Regions from separate parts of the Terriglobus albidus genome, predicted to be linked through region 2. Evidence: predicted binding sites of a transcription regulator. Region 2 holds the regulator's gene; the other holds the start of a gene.
What was found. Region 2 encodes LexA, which represses DNA repair genes until DNA is damaged. Its sites were predicted from a motif close to CANTTCGCTTTTTATTCGC; they were not measured.

Region 1: the regulator LexA is predicted to act here: its motif matches at 1,454-1,472, upstream of dinB (DNA polymerase IV).

What each region holds. Positions count from the first base shown of each region.
Region 1 is NZ_CP042806.1:1,884,322-1,887,734, reverse strand. Features, by position in the region: gene FTW19_RS07585 (patatin-like phospholipase family protein) at 1-305, shown strand, start outside; gene dinB (DNA polymerase IV) at 314-1,420, opposite strand; gene FTW19_RS07575 (low affinity iron permease family protein) at 1,624-2,079, shown strand; gene FTW19_RS07570 (TonB-dependent receptor) at 2,138-3,413, opposite strand, start outside.
Region 2 is NZ_CP042806.1:4,046,123-4,049,535, reverse strand. Features, by position in the region: gene FTW19_RS15970 (efflux RND transporter periplasmic adaptor subunit) at 1-1,160, opposite strand, end outside; gene lexA (transcriptional repressor LexA) at 1,393-1,995, opposite strand; gene FTW19_RS15960 (response regulator transcription factor) at 2,241-3,002, shown strand; gene FTW19_RS15955 (HAMP domain-containing histidine kinase) at 3,008-3,238, shown strand; gene FTW19_RS15950 (sigma-54-dependent transcriptional regulator) at 3,238-3,413, shown strand, end outside.

The sequences.
Region 1 (3,413 bases), 2.2 Mb from region 2:
ATCGCCGGGAACTGGAGATCCTTATGGACATGCTGCAGGCGCAGCAGATTCCGTTTAAGCACATCGTCCTTGACTACCGGGATGCAACAGAGAGCAATGGCAAGAAGCAGGGCTCCGCACAGCCTCTTTCATGGTTTCTCACCCCGCTCCAGACACAAAAGATTGAAGAGGCCAAGTCGCGTGTTGCCCCATGCATCGCTGTCGCGTCTACATGGACGGCCGATGCTCTCATGCAGAAGCCTTCAACCAATCCCGTTCAGCAGCTCTCCGGCAATATCCAGGTAGACCATTGCGTAAAACCATAGATAGGAGATCAAAGAGCATCTGTCTCTGATTCTCTGATCGCAGAAAACAACGGAGACTCTACTTCCATCATTTCGTCCTGAAAGTTACTGAGGCCTACTCCGACCAGGCGATAAAGCTGCTGGGGAGGCAGCGCAACACGCTCGCATAATCGCAGCGCGATACTCGTCACTTCTTCACACGACGCTGGTGGTATCTGGGAGGTCAGGCTCCGCGTCAGCGTGTTGAACTCCTTCGTCTTCAACTTCAACACAACGGTCTTCGCACCACGCACATTCTCCCGCGACGCAACCCACACTTTCTCTGCCAGCCTGCGAATATGCGATTCACACTCCGCCAGAGGAACGTCGTCCGGAAAGGTATCTTCAGCAGAGATCTGCTTACGGACCCGGTTTGGCATGACCGGGTTGTGGTCGATGCCGCGAGATAGCTGATGTAGGCGCACACCCCAACGGCCGAAATAGCTCTCCAGTGCCGCGATCTCCATCGCATGAATGTCTCCGACAGTCTTCACGCCAAGCTCCGTCATCCGAACCTCCGTCACCTTACCAACTCCTGGAATACGCCCGATCGGAAGCGGCAACAGAAATGCCTGCGCCTCATGCGGCTGAATCACGAACAGTCCATCAGGCTTCTTCCAGTCGGAGGCGATCTTCGCCAGAAACTTATTCGGAGCCACACCGGCGGAGGCTGTCAGATTCAGCTCTTCGCGGATCTGACGCCGAATCGTCTTCGCCACCTGCGTCGCCGTCGGCAGCCCCGTCTTGTTCACCGTCACATCGAGATAGGCCTCATCCAGCGACAACGGCTCAATCAGGTCGGCGTGACGCTGAAAGATCTCACGCACTGCCGCCGAGACTGCCTTATAGCGAGTGAAATCAGGCGGGATGAAGACCGCCTCAGGGCACAGACGTTCTGCATGCACCGCCGCCATCGCCGACCGCACACCAAATCGTCGCGCCTCATACGAAGCCGCACATACCACGGACCGCTTACCCTTCCACGCCACGACAACAGGCCGTCCACGCAATGAAGGATCGTCCCTCTGCTCCACCGAGGCATAGAACGCATCCATGTCGACGTGCACGATCTTGCGCGTTCCCAGGGCCTCAATCACGGATAAGTTCTCCGGCATCATCGCTATTGTGACATTTTCGCCTTCTATTCGCTACTGACATTCTCGGATTGAAGTGATCGATCGAGAGGCTCGACGGCCACACAGTCGTGACGTCTTGTCACGGTCTTCGCTATATCCAGCCCCGGCCAACCCGCACATGTGTCACTCACGTCTTTGCTTGGTAGCTTTGGGTGGGGCAGCGCATGTCAGCAGATCAGACAGTTCAAAAGGAAAATGCCGCCGTCCGCGTATCGACAAATGTTAAACCTCAGGCAACGGCCGATACTTTCGGGCACTTCTCGGCGCAGGCATCTGCATGGGTCGGATCGAAGTGGGCGTTCCTGGCAGCGGTACTGGTGATTGGCGGGTGGGCGGCTACCGGCCCACTGTTCCATTATTCCGACACCTGGCAGCTGGTCATCAATACCGGCACAACCATCGTCACCTTCATCATGGTCTTCTTGATTCAGAACACACAGAATCGTGACGCCAAAGCCATCAATCTCAAGCTTGATGAGCTGATCCACTCCATCGACAAAGCCGAAAACGAGATGATGGATATCGAATCGCTCAGCGATGAAGAGCTGGGCGAACTGCATAAGCGCTACGAGGCGATTCGCGCCGAATGCATGACCCGCGCTCAACGGGCAAAGTCCTGAAATACGTACAGCGAGCCACCCATGAAAGGCGGCCCGCTGTTTTAAGAGTATGGAGAGTCTAGAAGGTCAACCGGCCGGAGAACTGGAAGGCGCGGGAGTCCGCGCTGGCAAAGTTCAACGTACCGAAGGTCGAGCTGTTGACGTTGACCGTGATTTGGTTATTCGCGGCATTGTTTCCGAAGGTGGTGTGGTTCGTTACATTCTGGCAATCAACACCGAAGAGGAATTTCACACGGTCATTGATGTCGAAGGTGCGGCGCAGGTTTGATGTGAGGCGATAGATGCTCGGTCCGCGTAGACCATACGCCCCAATACGCGTGAGGTTACCGATCTTGGCATTGCCGGCATTGCAGAACGGTCCCGTCGATGAACCACAAGCCGCACCGCCTGCGCCCATGCCTGAGTTTGTCGTAGAGATATATCCATTCAAGTAGGACTTGGTTCCCAGGGTTGCCGCGGTAACTCCCTTACCCCAGCCGTCGCTGGTGCGCACTGACCCGGTGAACGCGGGGTTATAGTCCGGCATGCACGTCCCTTGACCGATGTTTTGCTGTGTGTTGCAGGAGCCGACCAGGGCCAGTGCAAGACCGGAGGAGTACTGGAAGATGTCTCCGGTCTGCCATCCGCCAAGCAATGCGCGGACAAGGAAGTTGTTCCCGCCGATCTTACCCTTTCCGAAAGGCAGCTCATAGACACCAAAGACGCTCAGGTTATGCGGCTGCGAGTTGATGGAGAGGGATCGGTCGATCGCATTCTGTTTCCATGCCCTGCCCGTCGATGTTACGCCGGCAGGGAGATCCCAGCCCGAACGGGCGGTTCCGGCATCATCGATATTCTTCGAATAGGTGTAGTTGAGATTCAGCGTCAAACCATGAGCCGCGCGATGAGCCAGGCTCAGCTGAAATGCGTTGTAATTCGCATTCGCGACATTTCCCCACGTATCCGAGGTACCGGAATACTGGGGCATCCAGGTGAGCATGTGAGCAATGGTGGCATTTGAGTTGACAGCCGCGGCGGCGGTGTAACCGGAGTACGGAGCGGCAAGCGTTACACCGCTACGGGTCTGTGCCAATGCAAGATTCGCCGTTGTTGCAGGCAGATTCAGGCAGGAGTTGAAGGCCGTTGTGCCCGGTGTTTGGCTGCAATCCGCTGCGCCCACCGATGCCAGATACGATGCCGGCACCTGCCCTGACTGCAACCCGCGAATGTTGTTCGCGCCCGCCAGGAAATGGCTTTGGCTGCCGACATAGTTGAGGGTGATCGTGATGTTCTGCGTAATCTCGCGCTGGACACCGAAGTTCCAGAAGTTGAAGACCGGTGCGCGGCCTCCAAGA
Region 2 (3,413 bases):
TCGGTCCTTGTGCCGTTGGAGATGCCTACTTTTACGGGGACTTTCCGGCGGCCCTTCTCTGCCTTGGAGTCCGGGATCTCGATGCTGGCGTTACGCTGCTTATCGTAGATAACAGCCTGCTCCGGAACGGTGAGCACATTCTTGTGCTCTTCGAGGATGACCTCGGCGTTTGCGGTCATATTGGCCTTCAACTCGCCGCCGGGATTGTCGATCGATACCCGTACTTCGAAGGTCGTAACGTTGTCCTTCTCGACACCCAACGGAGCGATCTTGGTGACCTTGCCGTTGAAGACTTTGTCCTTGAAGCTTTCCACGCGGATGCGAGCAGGCTGACCCAGGTAAACCTTGCCGATATCGCTCTCATCGACCTTGCCCTGTACGTAGACCTGGGTTGTATCGCCCAGGGTCATGACCAGGGTGGCGGTGGATCCCATCACAAGAATGGAGCTGACGGCATTGCCGAGCTCTACATCCCGGGAGAGGATCATGCCGTCGATCGGAGAGACGATGTTGGTGTAGCTGAGCTGCTCTTCAAGCTGTTTGAGCGATGCCTGAGCCTGCGCAACCTGTGCCTCCGCCTGGTGCAATTTGGCGGTGTCAACGGTGATCTGGGCAAGAGCTTTATCGCGCGCATTGGCGGCGGCAGCGTACTTCTGCTGCGCATCATCCAGCGCCTGCTGGCTGACAACTCCTTGCTTGGACATCGCAAAAGCGCGTTCGTAAGTGTTTTTGAAGTTGGGCAGATCAGGAGCCTGGGCATTCACTTTGTCGAACTCGATTGCGGCGGCGGCGGCCCGAGCGTTGGATTCTGCGGCGGTCAGTTGCGCCTTCTGGGCGGCAACCTGATCGAGAAGTTCCTGCTGGTCGAGCTGGGCAAGAGGCTGGCCGATCTTGACCGGCTGGTTGATATCGGCAAAAAGCTTAGTGACGATGCCGGAGGCCTTGGATTTGACCTCGACTTTGACGATGGGCTGAACCTTACCGGTGGCAACTACAGAGCGAGCGATGTCGCCGCGTTCCACCTTCGACAACTGGGAAGCATCAATCTTCGAACTGGAGCCGGAGGCCTTGATGGCAAACGTAAGGCCCGCGGCCAGAACGACGACGGCAATGCCGCCCCAGATATACAGTTTGCGCTTGGATTTGCGGGGTGCGGCCATGATACTCCTGATCCTCCGGTGGGGTGGTTACGGAAGGGAGTACGCGCGAAATAGGAGATTGGTTCCCTGAAAGTTAGGTAACAGAGGACACGCCCTTAGGCGGCCTGGTGGGTTAGAGCATTTTTCCTGTAGGCGTAGTGTAGGGTTTCCGCATCTACGGGCGTTTTCGTTTTCCGCAATGAAAACGCCGCTGCACGCTCCTCCCGGGATACCCAGCAACAGGAAAAATGCTCTAGTACTTTCGTAGCACGCCCAGGACCTTACCCTGGATCGTTACCGCGGCCGCCGGGGCGAAGATCGGCGCCATCTCGGAGTTTGAAGGTTGTAGGCGAATCATGCTGCCTTCCCTGTAAAACCGCTTTAGGGTGGCATCAGTACCGTCCACCAAAGCGACGACAATTTCGCCCTCCCGGGCGGTGCGGGTACGCTCAACCAGAACATAGTCGCCGGAGACGATATGTTCGTCCCGCATGGAATCGCCACGGACCTCGAGAGCGAAGACCTCCCGGTTGCCAAGAATATCGCTGAGCGAGATGGTTTCAGCCGTCTCGACTGCTTCCACCGGCCGTCCAGCGGCAATGCGGCCTAACAGTGGAAGGCGATCGGTACCTTTCTTGGAAGAACGTGCCGGTAGAACGTCGATCGAACGGCTGCGATTGTGTGCACGCTGCAACAAACCTTTGTTCTGTAGGTTCGTGATGTGCTTGTGAACGGTGGCAAGCGAATTGACGCCGAGGCCGCTGGCGATCTCCTCATACGAAGGGGAATATCCGCAACGCTGCGTGAATGAGGTGAGGAAGTCGAGAACGTCCTTTTGCCGCCGGGTAATTGCCATGTCTGACATTTTAGCGAATAAAAAGCGAATCGCAACAGAGAAGACGTTAGGAAGTAACTCGCTAAATTCCTCTTTAGATTCCCGTTTTGGGGCTGCGGCAAAAAAGTCCTGGTAACGCAGGCTTGCGGTTACCCCTGTGCACGAATCAAGGTAGGTACATAAGTCTTATCTGCAAAGACGTGAACGAACGCAAGAGTCGGAACTTTTAGCTTTTCGCTAGGTTAGTCAGTGAATTGGAGAAACAAATGGGAATTCTGCTGGTGGAAGACGATAAAGCCCTTGGAATGCTCTTGAAGAGGGGACTTGAAAAAGAAGGTCATCAAGTCGAGTGGTTACAGGATGGAGAAGCCGCGCTCCATCACGCAATGGAAGAGAATCCGGAGCTTGTCGTTCTGGATCTGAGTTTGCCCAAAATGGATGGAGCTCAACTGCTTGAGGAAGTACACCGCAGGATGCCCCACACTTCCGTACTTGTACTGACCGGGCGGACTCAGGTCGAAGAGCGGGTGCGCTGTCTGGATCTCGGAGCCGACGATTATCTGCTCAAACCATTCAGCTTCCATGAGTTAACAGCGCGCTGCCGTGCTGTGATGCGCCGGAAGAAGCACGTACCCGATCAGCTTCTGAAGTACGGTGTCCTGGAAGTGAACCGTATGCTCCGTCAGGTGCGCGTGGCCGACGTGGAAGTAGAGCTGACCTCAAAGGAATATGCCCTGCTCGAGTACCTCCTGCTCCATAAGGGGAAGGCCGTTTCCCGTGCACAGCTTCTGAAGGGTGTTTGGCGGACAACGTCCCATACTGGGACCAATGTTGTGGACGTATACATCAACTACCTGCGCCGGAAGCTGACCGTGCAAGGGGTATCGGATGGCGCTGCGTTGATTGAAACGGTTCGCGGCGAGGGTTATCGGTTACGGAATATGTCATTCCTCGGTGGCCTTCCGGAAAAATCAGGTTCACAGAGCGTAGCCGCCGGTAGTACAACACGGATATTGCGACACGCGTGACAATTATGGATCGTGAACAGGTGCAGGAACTGAGTGTGATGCTGCATGACCTGTGCCAACCGCTGACGGCGTTGCAGTGCCGTCTAGAGTTGGCAGAGATGGAGGGCGACGAGGAAGGCATGCGTCGCGCCATAGCCGACAGTCTGACGGAATGCGAACGCTTGAATGGCATCGCAATGCGGATGCGGCAGCAGCTTCGAGAAGCGATGCAAGACGGGCCAGGGGACCTTAAATAATGCCATTTGAAACTAGGGTGGCGAACGGATCGGTATCCGTTCGCCATGCCGTTGTTGTCAGCGCAGACGGAGACCGGCGTTTTCGATGGGTTACGTCGCTTGAGGGCCTGCGTTGGCAGGTGGAGGCCGCTTCCGGCGGCGCAGAGGCGATGGCGAGCATGGAGCAGCATATTCC